One region of the Pseudorhodoferax sp. LjRoot39 genome, then DNA from elsewhere that is predicted to be linked to it. Evidence: riboswitches for the same ligand, from Rfam matches in the RefSeq annotation. Region 1 holds a riboswitch; the other holds the start of a gene.

Region 1 (5,194 bases):
GGTCTGGCGCGCGCGCTTTTCGACCTCGTTGCCGGCCCAGCCGCCGCCCACCGCGCCCAGCACCGTGGCCACGGCGCGCCCGCTGCCGCCGCCGACCTGGTTGCCCAGCACACCGCCGACCACGCCACCCGCCACGGCGCCCACGCCGCTGCCCTGGCCGGCGCGCTGCACGGCGGTCACGGAAACGACGGTGCCGCAGCTGTCGCAGCGCGCCACGGGTGCGGCGGCCGCCGCCGGCGCGCGGACCACCGCGGGCGCGACGCGGGGCGCCGCCGATGGCGTCGGTGCGCTCTGGGTTGCGGGCTTGGGCGTTGCCGCGGGCACACCGTCAAAGGGCACCAGGCCCGCGGCCTGGCTGACCGGCGGTTCCGCAGCACCGCGGGGCAGTTGCGTGCCCAGCAGGGTGCCGCCCAGCCCGGCGACAGCCACGGCGAGCGCGCCGACGGCAATCCACAGCGGCTTGTTGCCCGAACGGGCGGAAATCGAAGGGGACGTTTGGTGTTCTTGCATGGGCAATCCTCGAAGTGGAGCGCAGGCGCGCTCCATGGATGCCAAGGCTATGCAAGCGGGGTTGTCGTCCGGTGTCTCTTTTGTAAGGCACCGTAAAACCCCGCAGCGGTCCGGCCGCGACGCTCAGAGTTGTGGCGCCAGCGCCCGTTCGAGTTCGCCGACCGGCACACCGCGCCGACGCGCCAGGTCTTCCACCTGGTCCTGGCCGATCTTGCCGACGTTGAAGTAGGCACTGTCCGGGTGGCCGATGTAGAAGCCGCTCACGCTGGCCGCAGGCGTCATGGCCCAGCTGTCGGTCAGGCCCATGCCGATGTCTTCGCACTGCAGCAGCGTGAACATGCCCTTCTTGACGCTGTGCTCGGGGCAGGCCGGGTAGCCCGGCGCGGGCCGGATGCCGCGGTACTGCTCGCGGATCAACTGCTCGTTGTCCAGCGCTTCGCCGGCCGCATAGCCCCACAGGTCGGTGCGCACGCGGTGGTGCAGGCATTCGGCGAAGGCCTCGGCCAGACGGTCGGCCAGGGCCTTGAACATGATGGCCGAGTAGTCGTCCAGGTCTAGGGCGAAGCGCTTCTCGCGCGCCTCGGCGCCGATGCCGGCCGTGACCGCGAACATGCCGGCGTAGTCGGCCACGCCGCTGCCTGCCGGTGCCACGAAGTCGGCCAGACAGCGGCTGGGCCGCGGCACGCCGTCGATGACCTGCTTCTCGGTCTGCTGGCGCAGGCCGTGCCAGGTCAGCGCGGCCTGGCTGCGCGTCTCGTCGGTGTAGAAGGCAATGTCGTCGTCGGCCACGCTGGCGGCCGGGTACAGCGCCACGATGCCGTTGGCCGTGAGCCAGCGGCCCTCGATGATGCGCTGGAGCATGCGCTTGCCGTCGCTGAACACGCGCTGGGCCTCGGCGCCGACCACCTCGTCCTTGAGGATGGCCGGGAACGGCCCCGCCAGGTCCCAGGTCTGGAAGAACGGACCCCAGTCGATGTACCTGGCCAGTTCCGCGAGGTCGAAGTTCTTGAACACGCGGCGGCCGATGAACTTCGGCTTCGTGGGCTGGTAGGCCGCCCAATCGATGGGCGTCTTGTTGGCGCGGGCCTTGGCCAGCGGCCACAGCGGCACCTGCTTCTTGTTGGCGTGCTGCAGGCGCACCTTGTCGTAGTCGGCGTTGAGCTCGGCGATGTAGGCGCTGGCCTGCTCGGACAGCAGGCTCTGCGCCACGCCCACGCTGCGCGAGGCGTCGGGCACGTACACCACCGGGCCTTCGTAGTACGGCGCGATCTTCACGGCGGTGTGCACGCGGCTCGTGGTGGCGCCACCGATCAAGAGCGGGATCTTCTTGATGCGGAAGTGTTCGTCCTTCTGCATCTCGCCGGCCACGTACTGCATCTCTTCCAGGCTGGGCGTGATCAGCCCCGACAGGCCCACGATGTCCGCGCCCTCGACCTTGGCCTTGGCCAATATCTCGTGGCACGGGACCATCACGCCCATGTTCACGACCTCGAAGTTGTTGCACTGGAGCACGACGGTCACGATGTTCTTGCCGATGTCGTGCACATCGCCCTTCACGGTGGCGATGACGATCTTGCCCTTGCTGCGCACGTCGCGGCCGGCCGCCTCGTCACGCTTCTTCTCTTCCTCGATGTAGGGGATCAGGTGCGCCACGGCCGACTTCATCACGCGGGCCGACTTCACCACCTGCGGCAGGAACATCTTGCCGGCGCCGAACAGGTCGCCCACGATGTTCATGCCGGCCATCAGCGGGCCTTCGATCACGTGCAGCGGCCGGCCGCCCTTGGCCAGGATGGCCTGGTAGGCCTCCTCGGTGTCGGGCACGATGAAGTCGGTGATGCCGTGCACCATGGCGTGGGCCAGGCGCTGCTCCACAGTGGCGGGCGCCTCGGGCGTGCCGCGCCATTCGAGCTTCTTGCTCTCGTCCTTGGCGCCGCTCTTGGCAGTCTCGGCGATCTCGACCAGGCGCTCTCCGGCATCGGGGCGGCGGTTCAGCACCACGTCTTCCACGCGCTCGCGCAGCTGCGGCTCCAGGTCGTCGTAGACGCCGACCATGCCGGCGTTGACGATGCCCATGTCCATGCCGGCCTGGATTGCGTGGTACAGGAACACGGTGTGGATGGCCTCGCGCACGGGGTCGTTGCCGCGGAACGAGAAGCTCACGTTGGAGACACCGCCCGAGACCTTGGCGCCGGGCAGGTTCTGCTTGATCCAGCGCACCGCCTCGATGAAGTCGACGGCGTAGTTGTTGTGCTCCTCGATGCCCGTGGCCACCGCGAAGATGTTGGGGTCGAAGATGATGTCTTCGGGCGCGAAGCCCACTTCGTCGACCAGCACGCGGTAGGCACGCTCGCAGATCTCGATCTTGCGCGCGAAAGTGTCGGCCTGGCCTTGCTCGTCGAAGGCCATGACCACGGCCGCCGCGCCGTAGCGCCGCACCAGCCGGGCCTCGTGCTTGAATTTCTCGACGCCCTCCTTCATGGAGATCGAGTTGACGATGCCCTTGCCCTGGATGCAGCGCAGGCCGGCCTCGATGACCTCCCACTTGGAGCTGTCCACCATGATGGGCACGCGCGCGATGTCGGGCTCGCTGGCGATCAGGTTCAGGAAGCGCACCATGGCGGCCTTGCTGTCTAGCATGGCCTCGTCCATGTTGATGTCGATGACCTGGGCACCGTTCTCCACCTGCTGGCGCGCGACCGACAGGGCCTGGTCGAACTGCCCATTGAGCACCATGCGCGCGAAGGCCTTGGAGCCCGTCACATTGGTGCGCTCGCCCACGTTGACGAACAGACTGCCGGCGCCGATGGAGACGGGCTCCAGGCCCGACAGGCGCATGGGCGGCGGCGCGACAACGTCGGCAGCGGAAGAAGAAGCAGCGGAATCTGGGGTCATGGTCTCACCTGGGCATCCGATCGGGCGATCAAAGGGCCGGTGAGCGTCGTTGCGGATGCAGTGTCCCAAGCCTGACGGGCGCCTGTGGATGGCCCGCTGCAACGCTCCTTGGGAAGGGGTGGGATTCTAGCTAGTCGGGCTCGACCACGTAGTCCGGAAACTGAAGCCGGATCTCCTCGACGGCCGAGAGCGTGCCCGACAGGTGCGTGCGCAGAGCCTCCTGCGCCGCCGCCGCATCGCCCACCGCGATGGCCTCGGCGATGGCGCTGTGGTCGCGCAGGATGGATTCGGTCTTGCCTGCCGTGGGCAGGTGCAGCCGGCGCAGCCGGTCCACATGGCCCGAGACGCGCGCGACGAGGCCGACCAGCGCCGCCATGTCGGCCGCCGCATAGAGCAACTGGTGGAACTGCCGGTCGGCCGCGACGAACTGGCCGTATTCCTGGGCCTGGGCCAGCGCCTGCTGCAGGGCGATCTGGCGGCGCAGCGCCGCGACCAAGCCATCCGGCCGGCGCAGCGCCAGTTCGCGCACGAGTTCCAGCTCGATCGAGCGCCGCAGGAAATGCGCCTGCCGCGCCGCCCGCAGGTCGATGCGGCTGACCAGTGTGGCGTGCTGCGGAAACACGTCGACCAACCCCTCCTCGGCCAGCCGCAACAGCGCCTCGCGCACGGGCGTCTGGCTCAGGCCGAACTGCTCGGCCAGCGCCTGGCGCGCCAGCACGGTCCCTGGCGCGAGTTCCAGTTCCAGGATAGCCTCGCGCAGCCGCTCCAGCACCTGTGGCGCAGCCAGGCGCTGGCGGTCCAGGCGGATCTTGGGCAGGGCATTCATGGCGGGCGATTCTGCATTGACGTACTAATATATTAGTGTTTCAATCCCGTTCCAGCAAGCTGGACCGCAGTACACAAGGAGATGACATGCACCGTCGCACCCTCGTCCAAGGCGCCATCGCCACCCTGGCCGGCAGCACCCTGGCACTGCCCGCACTGGCCCAGGGCAGTTGGCCCACCGGCAAGGCGATCACCTACATCGTCCCGTTCCCGCCGGGAGGGAACACCGACACGCTGGCCCGCGTGATCGCGCCTGCACTGTCCACTGCGCTGGGCACGCCCGTGGTCATCGACAACAAGGGCGGTGCCGGCGGCAGCGTGGGTTCGGCCCTCGCGGCGCGCGCGGCGCCGGACGGCTACACCATCCTGGGCGGCACCATCAGCTCGCACTCCATCAACGGCAGCCTGTATTCCAAGCTCGACTACGACCCGGTCAAGTCCTTCGCGCCCGTCGCCATGCTGGGCTCCGGGCCGCTGGTGCTGGTGGTCAACGCGAACAGCCCCTACAAGACCCTGAACGACGTGCTGGCCGCGAGCCGCGCCAAGCCAGGCGGCCTGTCGTCGGCATCGCCCGGCAACGGCACCTCGCCACACATGGCGATGGCCCTCTTGAGCTACCAGTCCGGCGTGGCGTTCACGCACGTGCCCTACAAGGGCAGCGCGCCGGCCGTGCAGGACCTGGTCGGCGGCCAGGTCGACATGATGTTCGACACCACGCTGATCGTCGGCCCGCACATCCAGTCGGGCAAGCTACGGCCCATCGCGGTCAGCAGCGCCAAGCGGCTCGAATCGCTGCCCGACGTGCCCACCATCGCCGAAGCCGGCCAGAAGGGGTTCGACATGGGCTCGTGGCAGGCCGTGTTCGCACCGGCCGGCACGCCCAAGGCCATCGTCGACCGGCTGCACGCAGAGATCATGAAGATCGTCGCCACGCCCGAGGTGCAGGCCCGGCTCAAGGGCTTCG
Region 2 (5,194 bases), 1.5 Mb from region 1:
GCGCGCCGAAGCCGTACATCTCCAGGCAGCGGCGCGACATCCTGGCCACGCCCTCGGCGAGGTTCCAGTCCCAGACGCCGTCGCCGGTGCTCTCCAGCGCGAGCTTCCAGATCTCGTCGCGCCGACGCAGTTCGGCCTCGGCGCGCACGCGTTCGGTGATGTCTTCCACCGTGCCTTCGTAGAACAGGATGTGGCCGGCGGCATCGCGCACCACGTGGGCGTTCTCGCTGACCCAGATGCGTTCGCCGGTCTTGTGGCGGTAGACCTCGGAGACGAAGCCGCGCACGTAGCCCTGGCGCTCGAGCAGGTCACGGAAGACCGTGCGGCGCGACGGCTCCACATACCACTGGCGGGCGATGTCCTGCATCGCGGCGATGAGTTCGGCCTCGTGCGTGTAGCCGTTCAGCTGCACCTGCGCCGGGTTGGCGCGGATCTGCCGGCCATCGGGCGAGGACCGGTACGCCCCGATGGGCAGGAAGTCGAACAGCGTCGAGAAATCGACGGCCTGGGCTTGTGTGGCGGCGGGCACCAGTGGGCTAGGTGGGTCGGCGGTTTCCATGCGCGGCGTATTGTTCCGACGAATCGTGCAAGTGCGCACATGCATTCGTGTACTTTTGCACGGTATGGGCTGGAGCATTCCCTAGCTGCGGCGCAGGGCGATGCAGCCCGCCAACGCCACGCCGGCCAGCGCCAGCGGAAAGCCCAGCAAGGGCGAATGGTCCAGCAGCCAGCCGGAGGCGGCCGAGGCACAGGTGCTGCCCAGGGTGTACGACAGCACCAGCACGGCCGTGCTGTTGACCAGCGTGATGCCCTGCTCGCGCGCGCCGATGTCGATCATGGCCAGCGTGTAGAGGCTGCCGGCCGCACCGCCCCAGGTGAAGGCCAGCAGCCAGGCCAGCCAGCCCAGTTGTGCGACGAAGGGCATCGCGCAGGTCGCGACCAGCGTGACGGTGGCCAGAGTGCGCATGAGCCGGCGCCGGCCCTGCGCCGGGTCGGCGAAGCGGTCGGCCAGCATGCCGACGGGCAGCATCAGCACGGCACTGCCCAGGCCGCTCGCGGAGACCAGCAGCGCCGCGGCCGCGGCCGTCAGGCCCAGGCTCAGGCCGTACAGCGGCAGCACCGAGGTGATGCCTGCCTCGAAGAAGCCACCGACGAAGCCGGCCAGCATGATCACCGGGTGCGCGCGCAGCGCGGCCCAGACACCGCGCAGGCCGACGTGGGCCGCGTGTGCATCGTCTGCCGGTGGCACGCGCGGGATCAGCAGGCTGGCCAGCAGCCCGGCAGCCATGCAACCCACGGCGATCCAGGGTGCGGCGGGCGCGTCGGCGCCGACCCAGACCAAGAGGGCCGGGCCGATCACGAAGGTCGCGCCCACCATGGTCTCGAACAGGCCCACGTTGCGCCCGCGCGTGCGCGCGGTCGAGAACTCGGCCACCAGCGCCTCTGCCAGCACCCAGCGCAGGCCCGAGGCCGCGCCGGCCAGCATCTCAAGTGCGAACCAGACCGGCAGTTCGCGCGTGAGCGCGAAGCCGCAGCAGGCCAGCGCCGGCACAGCCGCCGACAGCCATAGCGTCTGCCTGCGCCCGAGCGCGCGCGTGACCCAGGAAGAGAACGGCGTGACCAGGAAGATCGCCGCCCAGCCGGTGGCCGCGAACAGACCGGCCAGGGTGCTGGAGACCGCCGCGCCCTTGAGTTGCAGCAGCAGCCAGGGCGTGACCATGAAGTAGCCGACCAGTTCCAGGAAGGTGGAGACGAAGAGGGCGACAAGGCCCAGCGCCGGGGCGCGTGCGGCAGGCATGGCAGAAGGCATGGAGGATGCGAGGGGCGGGCGATTGTCGCCAAGGCCGGCCCTCCTATAATCGCGCGCTTCCGAGGAGCGTTGCAGCGCCAGCATGGCGCGAGGCTCGGATTCCATTCGCAACGACGCTCGCCCACGCTCCGTGCGGTGAGTTCATTCCCCCAAAGCGTGGTCGTCTTCAACCTGTCCCTTCCCGGGACCACGGAGCCGTCATGAACGCCCCTGCCTCTTCCAAGCAACTGCTGAACACCGATTGCGCCATCGCCGACCTGGGCCTCGCCGCCTGGGGCCGCAAGGAAATCGCCATCGCCGAAACCGAAATGCCCGGCCTGATGGCCATCCGCGACGAGTTCGCCAAGAGCCAGCCGCTCAAGGGCGCGCGCATCACGGGCTCGCTGCACATGACGATCCAGACCGCCGTGCTGATCGAGACGCTGCAGGCGCTGGGCGCGCAGGTGCGCTGGGCCTCGTGCAACATCTTCTCGACGCAGGACCACGCCGCCGCCGCCATCGCGGCCTCCGGCACGCCGGTGTTCGCCATCAAGGGCGAGTCGCTGGTCGACTACTGGGACTACACGCACCGCATCTTCGAATTCACGGGCAAGAACGACGGCCCCAACATGATCCTGGACGACGGCGGCGACGCCACGCTGCTGATGCACCTGGGCGCCAAGGCCGAGAAGGACATCAAGGCCCTGGGCCGCGCCAAGAGCGAGGAAGAGAAGATCCTGCACGCCGCCATCAAGGCCAAGCTCAAGGTCGATCCGACCTGGTACAGCCGCCGCCTGAAGAACATCATCGGCGTGACCGAAGAGACCACCACCGGCGTGCACCGCCTCAACGAGATGTCGGCCAACGGCACGCTGCAGATGCGCGCCATCAACGTCAACGACTCGGTGACCAAGAGCAAGTTCGACAACCTGTACGGCTGCCGCGAGTCGCTGGTGGACGGCATCAAGCGCGCCACCGACGTGATGATCGCCGGCAAGGTGGCCGTGGTGGCCGGCTACGGCGACGTGGGCAAGGGCTCGGCCCAGGCCCTGCGCGCGCTGTCGGCCCAGGTCTGGGTGACCGAGATCGACCCGATCAACGCGCTGCAGGCCGCCATGGAAGGCTACCGCGTCGTGACCATGGAATACGCCGCCGACAAGGCCGACATCTTCGTCACGACCACCGGCAACAAGGACGTGATCCGCTACGAGCACATGGTGGCCATGAAGGACCAGGCCATCGTCTGCAACATCGGCCACTTCGACAACGAGATCGACGTCGCCGCGCTGGAAAAGAACTGCCAGTGGGAAGAGATCAAGCCTCAGGTCGACCACGTGATCTTCCCGAAGGTCGGCCGCAAGCCAGGCAAGCGCATCATCCTCTTGGCCAAGGGTCGGCTGGTGAACCTGGGCTGCGGCACGGGCCACCCGAGCTACGTGATGTCGTCCTCGTTCGCGAACCAGACCATCGCCCAGATCGAGCTCTACACCAAGCCCAAGGAATACAAGGTCGGCCAGGTCTACGTGCTGCCCAAGCACCTGGACGAGAAGGTTGCCCGCCTGCAGCTGTCCAAGCTCGGCGCGCAACTGAGCGTGCTGACCAAGGAGCAGGCCGCCTACATCGGCGTGCCGGTGCAGGGCCCGTACAAGCCCGACACCTACCGCTACTGATGGCGGCGGGCCTGGGCATGCGTGCCGACCAACTGCTGGTGGACCGCGGCCTGGCCGCATCCCGCTCGCAGGCCCAGCGGCTCATCGCCGCCGGCCTGTCCTGGCGCGTGGGCAACGGGCCCTGGAAGGCCGTTGCCAAGAACCGCGACGAACTGCCGGAGGCGGCCGAGCTGCAGCTGGCGGATGCGGCCGAGTCGCGCTACGTCTCGCGCGGCGGACTCAAGCTCGAAGGCGCTCTGCAGTCCAGCGGCGTCGACCCGGCCGGCCTGGTCTGCCTGGATGTCGGCCAGTCCACGGGCGGCTTCACCGACTGCCTGCTGCAGCACGGTGCGGCGCATGTCGTGGGCGTGGACGTGGGCCACGGCCAGGTCCATGCGCGGGTGCGCGCGGACGAGCGCGTGGACTGCATCGAGGGCGTGAATGCGCGCGCGCTGCAGGCCGAACACCTGGGCGATGCGCTACCTGCGGAGGGCTTCGGCCTCATCGTGGGCGATCTGTCCTTCATCTCGCAGACGCTGGTGCTGCCTGCCGTCGTGCCGTTCTTGGCCGACGACGGCGCATTGCTGATGCTGGTCAAGCCGCAGTTCGAACTGCAGCCCGGACAGGTGGGCAAGGGCGGCATCGTGCGCGACGAGAGCCTGTACCCCGTCGTGCGCGCGCGCATCGAGGCCTGCTGCGCCGAGCTGGGCCTGGCGGTGGCCGGCTGGTGGGACAGCGCGATCAGCGGGGGCGACGGCAACCGCGAGTTTTGGATCCTGGGGAGAAAGCAAGCATGAACACGGGCACGCAACCGGCCACGCCGGTCAGCTACGAGTTCTTTCCGCCGAAGACGCCCGAGGGCGCGGTCAAGCTGCGCGGCGTGCGCCAGGCGCTGTACGCGCGCAAGCCGCAGTTCTGCTCGGTCACCTACGGCGCCGGTGGCTCGACGCAGCAGGGCACCTTTGGCACCGTGGGCGAGATCCTGGCCGAGGGCGTGGACGCGGCCTCGCACTTCTCGTGCATCGGCGCCACCAAGGAGACCGTGCGCACGCAGCTGGCCGAGTTGCGCGCCATGGGTGTCAAGCGCCTGGTGGCGCTGCGCGGCGACCTGCCCAGCGGCTACGGCGCGGGCGGCGAGTTCCAGTACGCGAGCGACCTCGTGGCCTTCATCCGCGCCGAGACCGGAGACGCCTTCCACATCGAGGTGGCGGCGTACCCGGAAGTGCATCCGCAGGCGCGCTCGCCCGAGGCCGACCTGCAGGCCTATGCGGCCAAGGTGCGTGCGGGGGCCGACTCGGCCATCACGCAGTACTTCTACAACGCCGACGCCTACTTCCGCTTCTGCGCGGACAGCCAGCGCCTGGGCCTGGACGTGCCCATCGTGCCGGGCATCATGCCGATCGGCAGCTCCACGCAGCTCATGCGCTTCTCGGATGCCTGCGGTGCCGAGATCCCGCGCTGGATCCGGCTGCGGCTGCAGGCCTTCGGCGACGACACGGCCTCCATCAAGTCCTTCGGCCTGGACGTGGTGACCACGCTGTGCGAGCAGTTGCTGCGCGGCGGTGCGCCGGGGCTGCACTTCTACACGATGAACCAGTCGGTGGCCACGCTGGAGCTCTGCCGGCGCCTGGGCCTGTAGATCGTTTGACACAGCGCAAGCCGGCGGCGGGTTCGGGCCGCCGGTGCCGCGCTGTTTGAGGCGCATCAAGTCGCGCACGCCACGGTCCTTCTGTAATCGGTCTCGGGAGTGTTCCCG

What was found. A riboswitch is a leader RNA that binds a small molecule or an ion and turns the genes downstream of it on or off. The one in region 1 is predicted to bind S-adenosylhomocysteine.
Region 2: linked by a shared signal. The riboswitch ahead of ahcY (adenosylhomocysteinase) and the one ahead of metH (methionine synthase) in region 1 are both predicted to bind S-adenosylhomocysteine.

Annotation. Positions count from the first base shown of each region.
Region 1 is NZ_CAXUQL020000001.1:1,191,381-1,196,574, reverse strand. Features, by position in the region: gene ACSQ4M_RS05680 (glycine zipper 2TM domain-containing protein) at 1-510, opposite strand, end outside; gene metH (methionine synthase) at 634-3,348, opposite strand; S-adenosyl-L-homocysteine riboswitch at 3,440-3,521, opposite strand; gene ACSQ4M_RS05670 (GntR family transcriptional regulator) at 3,536-4,231, opposite strand; gene ACSQ4M_RS05665 (Bug family tripartite tricarboxylate transporter substrate binding protein) at 4,318-5,194, shown strand, end outside.
Region 2 is NZ_CAXUQL020000001.1:2,720,160-2,725,353, forward strand. Features, by position in the region: gene ACSQ4M_RS12870 (putative bifunctional diguanylate cyclase/phosphodiesterase) at 1-529, opposite strand, end outside; gene ACSQ4M_RS12875 (MFS transporter) at 641-1,798, opposite strand; S-adenosyl-L-homocysteine riboswitch at 1,866-1,936, shown strand; gene ahcY (adenosylhomocysteinase) at 2,011-3,459, shown strand; gene ACSQ4M_RS12885 (TlyA family RNA methyltransferase) at 3,477-4,235, shown strand; gene metF (methylenetetrahydrofolate reductase [NAD(P)H]) at 4,232-5,077, shown strand.